Acetivibrio cellulolyticus CD2: one gene and its partner. Each later gene encodes a partner of the first gene's protein in a complex. Links are inferred from orthologs where the notes say so. Each region holds a gene or a part of one and is shown on either strand. Other genes may lie near its edges.

What was found.
Region 2: the proteins of trxA (region 1) and trxB are in contact, whole or in part, in a crystal structure (PDB 1F6M), measured with the Escherichia coli proteins. The link is inferred for Acetivibrio cellulolyticus CD2 from one-to-one orthologs.

What each region holds. Positions count from the first base shown.
Region 1 is NZ_JH556657.1:439,003-443,589, forward strand. What follows is about bases 1,231-3,955. They hold trxA (thioredoxin), read left to right. Parts: upstream 1,231-2,290; coding sequence 2,291-2,620; downstream 2,621-3,955. Other genes in these bases: ACECE_RS0213955 (putative ABC transporter permease), read left to right, coding at 1,290-1,691; ACECE_RS0213960 (metal-sensitive transcriptional regulator), read left to right, coding at 1,872-2,174; ACECE_RS0213970 (membrane protein), read left to right, coding at 2,894-3,460. In the rest of the region: glgP (alpha-glucan family phosphorylase), read right to left, coding at 1-30; ACECE_RS0213945 (DUF3267 domain-containing protein), read right to left, coding at 299-853; ACECE_RS32085 (hypothetical protein), read left to right, coding at 1,073-1,207; ACECE_RS0213980 (Lrp/AsnC family transcriptional regulator), read left to right, coding at 3,978-4,457; ACECE_RS0213985 (aminotransferase class I/II-fold pyridoxal phosphate-dependent enzyme), read left to right, coding at 4,454-4,587. UniProt on the Escherichia coli protein: Participates in various redox reactions through the reversible oxidation of its active center dithiol to a disulfide and catalyzes dithiol-disulfide exchange reactions.
Region 2 is NZ_JH556653.1:644,201-648,907, reverse strand. What follows is about bases 975-3,819. They hold trxB (thioredoxin-disulfide reductase), read right to left. Parts: upstream 3,118-3,819; coding sequence 1,831-3,117; downstream 975-1,830. Other genes in these bases: ACECE_RS0205160 (methyltransferase domain-containing protein), read right to left, coding at 3,448-3,819; ACECE_RS0205170 (YeiH family protein), read left to right, coding at 975-1,603. Outside these bases: ACECE_RS0205180 (C-GCAxxG-C-C family protein), read left to right, coding at 1-194; ACECE_RS30970 (hypothetical protein), read right to left, coding at 307-453; more of ACECE_RS0205170, read left to right, coding at 593-974; more of ACECE_RS0205160, read right to left, coding at 3,820-4,098; ACECE_RS0205155 (radical SAM/SPASM domain-containing protein), read right to left, coding at 4,098-4,707.

The DNA.
Region 1 (4,587 bases):
TGTTACGGTTATTTTTCCAAATAGATACATAGGATCCCTCCATTTGATTATATGCTATATTATTATCCGAATTTCAATAATAAATAACATAAATATTTTATTACGTTCTTACTGAAAAAATAGCAATAATTTTATTACATGAACATGAACTACAAAAAAAGTATGTGAAACATATAGACTTTAATTAATTTTGGATAAGATTACCTAGATTCTTACCAAAAATAATATCACAAATTTTACTCTTTTGGTAGAGGTTTTTTAAAAAAAAATTAAATTATTATTATTTTCTTGTTTTATATTATGATGAACTTTGTGTATTTGCCTTATAGAGGCTAAATCCATTTTTTTCATCTTTTACTCTGCAAGCCCTTCCTTTAAATAGTATATAGGTTAGCAGCAGAATATCACCAATAGATCCGGCAACATTAATTAGTATGGCTAATAAAAATAAAAACAATCTCTGCTGTAATATATTGGCAACAATTATTGTGATCGCTGTAAGGCTAACTAGGGGAAATAACATAATTATTGTCATTTGCTGCAATGTAAATAGAGTTCCTGATATATCGGTAAGATATATACTAAAATGTTTGTACCCAAATTTTAATTTTGCGCCAAATATTTTATATGCAGCAGCATGCATTAGTTCATGGGCTAATACAACGGCAAAGGGGACTAGAAACACAAAGAAGATATTATTATTTTCCGTTAAGTATTCAATTTTCATTAACCCGCTGGATTCAGTTGGGATAATATCTGCAATAGCAAACCCTATAATAAAAATTATGAGGGAGAGCATATTAAATATAAAAGAGTTTTTTTTGTTTAGTCTAAATTCTGCTACTTTAGTCATAATCACATCGTTCCTTATATCTATAAAATACAGTACCTATAGTTGGCAATTAACTTGAAACTTATACATTTAACATAAGAAAATTTTCTTTGAGTTATTTTTTTAAGTGTGATTTATCTTTTACTTTTTTAAATTTGGATATACTAAAGGATGAATTGGCTTAAGAGTGCCTTTAGACACAAAGTATTGATATTAAAGGAAAAGTAATAGGAGGTGAATATGATGAAGGATAACAAAAAGAAGAAAGAACCTTGGGATGATAATCTTCCTAAGAATAAGGAGTATATAGAGGAGTTTTATAAAAAGAGTGAAAATGAAATAAAGAAGCAGTCAGGTGAAGGAAAAGTCAAATAAAATATGGATTTGTTTACAACCAATTTCTATTTTATCAAATTATTTCTATACTAAAATTATGTATTTTGAAAAAAATATAGCTATGATTAAAAGATTTTTTATTTATGGATTTGCCGGATGGAGCATGGAAATAGTTTGGACTGGGATGCATTCGTTAATAACAGGCGACCTGACATTGCAAGGATATACAAACCTTTGGATGCTGTTAATATATGGCTGCGCTGTGTTCTTAGAACCCATACATGATGTGTTGAGTAGATGGAGGTGGCAGGTTCGAGGGCTATTATGGGTAGTAATTATATGGGGTATAGAGTACACAAGCGGAATAATTCTATATAATATATTAGGTGTTTATCCTTGGTATTACTCTGGACCGTTCGCTATTGACCACCTTGTAAGAATAGATTTTGCGCCTGCATGGTTTGCAGCCGGGTTATTATTTGAACGTATGCATAAAGCACTAGATTCTATAAAAATTGTATGATAGATACTTTGTAATGGTGTATAGGGTTAAGGAATGCTGAAAACATAACTTCAGCTAATCTTAAGTAAAATTAGCTATGGTTGGGTGATGAAGCCATAGCTAATCTTTTACAAGGCTATTGTAGTTTATATGGAAAGCAGTTATAATTGTTTTATACCCATACAGAGTATAGGAGGAATGATGGTGGGAAACAATTTAGCAGATAATGAGTGTTGTGAGTCTAAAGAAGATATTCTTAAGAGACTTCGAAGGATTGAAGGTCAAATAAAGGGCATACATAAAATGATCGAAGAGGATAAGCAATGTGTAGATATCCTTACTCAGGTTGCAGCTGTGAGAGCGGCTACAAATAAGGTTGGCGGGATAATACTTCAAAGGCATTCAAAGACTTGCCTAAAGAATGCGTTAGATGGTGAAAGCAAGGAAGAGGTCCTTGACGAACTTGTAGATACAATACAAAAATTTTTAAAGTTTGTAGATTAGTGTTTCCCTTATTCAAATTTGGGTAAAAATATAATAACCTTTTAATTATTAGTCTTTTTATGACTTGGTTTCGTATAAATAGCTTTGAAAATAATACTTATTTAGGAGGAAAACTTATGGCAAGTGAAAATGTTACTGTCATTACGAAGGATAATTTTGAACAGGAAGTATTGAAATCAGAAAAGGCGGTTTTAGTTGACTTTTGGGCTCCATGGTGTGGACCTTGCAGAGCAGTAGGTCCAATAGTGGATGAGCTCGCAAGTGAATATAATGGGAAGGCAAAGATTTCAAAGTTAAATGTGCAGGACGAGAATGAACTTGCTGCTAAATTTAGAGTTATGAGTATACCAACAATTATGATATTCAAGAATGGGGATGTAGTGGAAAAAGTTGTTGGTGCCAGATCAAAATCTGAATTATCATCACTTATTGATAAGCACATATAGTTTAATCAAAGCAGTTAGTTCACTGAAACAATAAAAAATGAACTGTAGATAAGCCGCACAAAACAATTGTGTGGTTTTTTTATTAGGCTTCTTTCTAAGGAAGTGAAAGAGTCAAAAATACAGGGACGCGATGTCCCGGAGTTTTTATTTTTTGTTGAAAATATTAATATATTTTTTTATAAAAAAGGAGGATTTTGAAAAATGGTATTGAATAATATATTTGTACAATTATAAATATTAATAATGTTTTGGGATAAATAGGAGGAACCAAAAATGGCAGGAGAAAAAAGATTTGGTACATCGCTTTTTGGTTTTAAGCAATCAGACGTTAATTCTTATATTGAAAAGATATTGAGGGAATTTGATGATAAACTCAAAGAGAAAGAAAATGAAATAGCAGGGTTGAAAAATCAATGCAGAGAGTTAAGAATCAAATATGAGGATATAGCCAGGAAGACTGATCAAGTAGGTGAAGACAGAGCTAAAATTGCTGAGGTTCTGATCAAAGCTCAGGAAAAAGCTGAGACAATATTAGAGGAAGCAAGGAATCAATCAATTGAGGAGAGAAAGAAGCTTTCCGATTTGACAGAAAAGGAAAAGGAAAAGCTTGTAGATATAAAACAGGAAATCAAGACATTAAAACAGGATGTTTCTAGGGTTTTGAAGAAATATGAGGAAGAACTCAATAAGGTGTTTGAGTCTGCAGGAGAGACATATAGTTCTTTTGATACTGAGACAAAGTCTGAAAAGGCAGAAACTAATGACAACTCTGCAGATATCCTTGATGAAATAATGGAAGAGTTTGCTAACAAAGCAGCTTCTACTTCAGAAGAGAAATAGAGCAAAAAACAAATGTAGAAAGTTCAAAAATAATATATTGTAAAAAAATATTTTATTTAGTATAATTATTTCTAATAATTTAATATTTAAAAGACGATGACAGGGAAGAGTACATATTTGAATTTTCAAAGAGAGCCGGTGTCAGGTGAAAGATCGGCAAATGATTATATGGAAGGCAGCCCTTTAGTTTCACCTTGAGAAATGATGACCACTTATACAAGGTCTAATAATAGAGGATGACGTTTCCTTACGTTATAAAGGGTCAGTATTAAAATTGCATTTGTTAAGTTTAATGCATAATTTGATATTGAATGGAGAGAACACCATTATGGTGTTAATTAGGGTGGTAACGCGGATTACTTCTTCGTCCCTTTCAAGGGGTGGGGGAGTTTTTTTAATGCCTCAGAAAGTGCAGATGATCTAAATTTGTTTAGAAATACAAATATGGCAAGTTGGGCATAATTTAGTAGATACATAGTATTTATAATATTAAAGTTAATCGAGGAGGGTATTTATTATGGAAGAGATTTTGGAGATATTAGAGAAGAACAGTAAAGCGACTGATGAGCAAATAGCGGTAATGCTAAATAAAAGTGTTGAAGAAGTTAGAGCTGCAATCAAAAAATATGAGGAAGACAATGTAATTCTGGGTTATACTTCAATGATCAACTGGGAAAAGACCTCTAAAGAAAGTGTAATAGCTTTGATAGAAGTAAAGGTTACACCTCAAAGAGGCCAGGGGTTTGATAAGGTTGCGGAGCGCATTTACAAGTTTCCTGAGGTAAAAGCATGTTACCTTATGTCGGGTGGATTTGATCTGACTGTAATTGTAGAAGGTAAAACAATGAAGCAAGTAGCACTGTTTGTTGCAGAAAAATTATCTCCTTTAGATTCAGTGCTCAGTACTGCTACTCATTTCGTATTGAAAAAATATAAGGATAAGGGCGTTATTTTTGAGGAGGACTATAAGGACGACAGGGAGGCAGTGATATTATGAATGTGAGGGATATGTTATTGCCGACTGTGCGGGATCTGCCGCCCTCCGGTATAAGAAAATTCTTTGATCTGGTTAATGAAATGAAAGATGCTATATCTTTGAGTATAGGAGAGCCTGACTTTGTTACTCC
Region 2 (4,707 bases), on another replicon or contig:
CACAAAGATTTAAAGAACAGAATGGTTCGATTGTATGCAGAGAGCTTTTGGGCTTGGATTTACAGCATGATAGCCCTGTACCGGAAGCAAGAACTAAAGAATATTATAAAAAACGTCCTTGCGTGGAATTTGTAAAATGTGCAACTGAATTAATGGATGATGTTTTAAAGAAAATGGAGATTGACTCATGCTAAAGATCAAGGTTTTATAAACAAAGCAATATTTTTATGTTGTTGGAGTTTAAAATGTAAAAAAGCCCTGTAAAGTAGTGAATTATACAATACTTTACAGGGTTTTTATCATGTTTTACGGAAGTCTATTTAGTACACCTTTAATGGCTGCGCAATCAGTACAACCATCTTCAGGGCCCCCATCCTTGCAGGTTTGGAGACAATGGTTTATAGATTTTTTTAAAAGATCGACTTCCTTTTCGTTAAGCGTAAGTGTAAACATTGTTTATCAACCTTCCTGTAGAAAATATTTACTATATATTCTTTCCAGTAATAATGGATTATATGACTAATAGGAATTTGTTTTTGGGGAATAAAAGTAATAAGATAGATTTATCAAGAATAACTTATGGAGGCTCATTATGAAAAGATTTAAAGAAATGCTACCTGGATTGTTTTTTGCAACAGCTTTAGCAATCGTAGCAACATTTCTTGGTAAGTTGGCACCTATTATCGGAGGTCCTGTTTTCGGAATTGTATTGGGAATCTTAATCAGTAGTATATGGGGAAAACCCAAAACCACAAAGCAGGGGCTGACATTTGCCTCCAAAAAGATACTGCAATGGTCTATTATTGCGTTAGGAGGAGGCTTAAGCCTTACACAGGTTTATAAGGTAGGGGTATCCTCACTTTATGTGATGATTTTCACACTAACTACAGCTTTTATTACGGCTTATGGGATTGGAAAACTCATGAGAATTCCTATAAAGCTTACAAGCTTGATCGGCATGGGAACAGCTATCTGCGGTGGATCAGCTATAGCGGCTATTTCACCAATTATTGAAGCAGAAGATGAGGAAATTGCTTACTCAATATCAACCGTGTTTATATTCAATGTCATTGCCGTACTTATATTCCCCCCGCTAGGACACTTACTGGGGTTAACGGATAATGCATTCGGACTTTTTGCCGGAACAGCTATCAATGATACTTCATCCGTTGTAGCAGCAGGCTATGCTTTCAGTAATGCAGCAGGTGCTTATGCTACCATTGTCAAACTGACAAGAACTACTATGATTATTCCTATTTCGTTGATATTCGCGGCAGTAGTGTCAATTCAGAAAAAAAGGGAAGCAAATAAGAGAGGCGGGGAAGTTAATTATAGCTTCAAAAAGATATTTCCATGGTTTATTGTGTGGTTTCTGGCAGCATCGCTTTTAAACACCGTTGGAGTTATAAATGGACAGATGGCTGGTTTTATCACAGAAGTCGGCAAATTTTTTATTGTTGTAGCATTAGCGGCTATAGGGCTTAATTCTGATTTGAAACAAATGCTCCGAACCGGCTTCAAACCAATGTTGTTGGGGTTGGTTGTATGGGCAAGTGTAACTATTGTAAGTCTTATTGTACAATTCTCTTCAGGGCAAATTTAAGGCGGCGGAGACTCAGGAACATCGAGTTCCTTCGTTTTAGCCTCTTTCATTCAATTCGAAAGAGGCTGAATAAAAACTCCGGGACATCGAGTCCCTCTGTTTTTGCCTCTTTCACTTCGTTCGAAAGAGGCGGAATAAAAACTATGGAGAAATTCTCCTGAAAGCAAGTATTTTTCCATAGTTAAGCAGTTTTGTATTCCTTTCAAGATGGGGTAGGTGCTTTTCGGTCATGATTTGTTGCTTACTACATATCTTTCGGCCATGATTCCTGCTATAGCTCCATCAGATGCTGCTGTGACCACCTGACGAATGAGTTTTGTCCTTATGTCACCTGCTGCAAATACTCCATCAATACTGGTTTTAGTATCTTCAGCGGCTACGATATAACCCCATTTGTCAATTTCCAACTGTCCTTCATACATTTTTGACATTGGTTCGGTTCCAATATATACAAAAGCTCCTTCGGTAGGTACTTCGGATAGTTCCTTTGTTTTCAGATTTTCTATAACTACACTGGTAAGTGCATGTCCCTGTCCATTTACTTTTCGTACCTCAGAATCCCAGATAATATCAATTTTCGGGTTCTTGAAAGCCTCTTCCTGGGCTGTTTTTGATGCCTGAAAATTGTCGAACTGGTGAATGATAGTGACATGGGAAGCAAACTTTGTAAGGAATACAGCTTCTTCAACCGCTGAATTTCCTCCCCCCACAACTACGATTTTTCTGTCCTGGTACATGGAACCGTCACATGTTGCGCAATAATGTACTCCGCGGCCTTTGAATTCATCAGCTTGCTCGGCAGGGAGAGCCCGTGGCTTTGCTCCGGAAGCAATTATTAAAGCTTTAGCATAATATTCGGTATCTTCTGTACGAACATATTTTATTTTATCATTTAGATTTACTTGGGCAATCTCTTTCAGATCGTCAATTCTTGCGCGGAAGGATTTTGCCTGTTCCCGCATATTATTGATAATTTCCTTTCCTCTTACGACGCCTGGCGTACCTGGATAATTTGCTACATGATAGGTTGAAGCTGTTTGCCCTCCGGGTACACTTTCGTCAATAATTACAGTATTCATATTTGCCCTTGAGGCATATATTGCGGCTGAAAGTCCGGCAGCACCTGCACCAAGAATAAGAACATCGCAGTCCACGCGTTTCATATCTTCCTTTGGAATAACATCGCCAAGAATTTCTTCAATTGCCTGTCGAACCTGGGGTTTGTTCATAAAGCCATTTAATCTTGTGCCAACTTCCTTACCGTTTTTGTAGAAAAGAACGGTTGGACTGCTTGAAACGTTAAGACTTTTAGCAAAATTGCGGTTTGCTTGACGCAGAATTTTTACAAACTTTATATGACCTCCATATTTTTCAGCCATTTTTTCATAAATAGGGGCTAATACTTCACATGGAGCGCAATCTTCCGAATAGAAGTCCACAATGACCGGAATGTCGCTTTTTGTAACTATACTTTCAAATTCATCCGAGTTAATATGCAGTATTTTTTCACTCATTAAAAACATCCTCTCATAGATTGTTTGTTGAATTTTACTGAATTTGATTACTTTCAATATTATTAACAATATGGATACTTTTAATAAGATTTATATATCCGTGCGGGTAAAAATAACGTGTACTAAGATAACATTTTTTAGAAGTGTTTTGTAATAGAGGCGGCTTTTACTGCCGCCTCCACAGACATAAATTCTAATCGTGGCAGCCGGCCACAACCTTTGAAGATTTGGAACAGCATTGAGCAGTTGTGAATTTTTTACAACAGCTATTGGAAGCGGATCTTTTGGTAACTTTTTTCACTTTTTCACCTCCAATCCGAGATAAATGTTTTAAAACCAACATTCAAAGCAGCTCTCAAAACCCTGCTTTGTAGCCATTATGGTTAAACTTATAAAATCATAACCGTTTTTAATGTATTCCCTGCGTTTTAAAATTTCAATATTCTTAAAACCTGAAGATGTAATACTGTCCAAGTATTCTATTTCGGTTACTGCTCCTCCGAAACATTGCGCCCAGGCTTCAGGATCATTCTTGATTTCAGAGGGAAGAGGATACTTTGTAACAGCATCGGAAATGACAAACCGTCCTCCTGTTTTTAATACTCTAAAAATTTCACTGTAAACCTTTATTTTACTTTTAGCATGATTTATAACACAATTACTTATAACAGCATCAAATATCCTTTCATCAAAGGGAAGATTTTCAATATCACCTTTTACAAACCAGATATTTGAAATTCCAATTCCTTCTGCATTAGACAGTGCAACATCAATCATTTCCTGTGTAATATCCAGGCCTATAGCTTTGCCATGGGGTCCTGTCTGTATAGCAGCTTGAATTGTTTCATTTCCTCTTCCACAGCCCAAGTCCAGAATATTTTCACCGGGTGATATTTTTAAAAAATCGAGATTATTTCCACAGCTTAAATTACAACTATTATCTCTTTCTTTTGAATATCGTGACTGAATCTCATTTAACATTACCAATTCCTCCCGTTGGTTAAATGCTTCCTATGAGTGTCTGTACAGCAGCTTACTTTTATTTTAGGTTCTTCTCTCTCATTTCCTATAGCCATTTTACGTATGTTATCAATATAATAGTTAATTCCTGTTTCCAAAAGCTCATAAATGGGGCGACAGTCAGGAGAATGAACATTTCCGTCGTTTTGATTAGCAGCAACTACTCCGCAGCCTCCTCCGCAAATAACATCATATTTGCAGTCACTGCATTTTGAGATGCTTTTTACATCTCTTGTCTGCCAGGTTTTTATTGCATCAATATTCAGTTCTATTTGAGGCCAGTAGGTTCCTAATAGATATTCTTCGCGTCCGCAGCTGGCAGTACATCCGTATATTTTGCCGTAAAGGTCAAATACCCACTCGGTTTTGCATGCAGGGCATGTATCAAAGCTTGACATATATAATTCGCCTGTATCTACCAGGTGACGTATACCCTTGAAATCAGGTCTGTGAAATTTGGCGAGGATAGGGTTGGACTTGCTTAAAGAAGCAAACTCCCCCCACAGTTGTATCTGTGTCATAAGATGCTGGGGTTTTGCATAACAGTCGAATAGCTCATAGTTTCTGCCT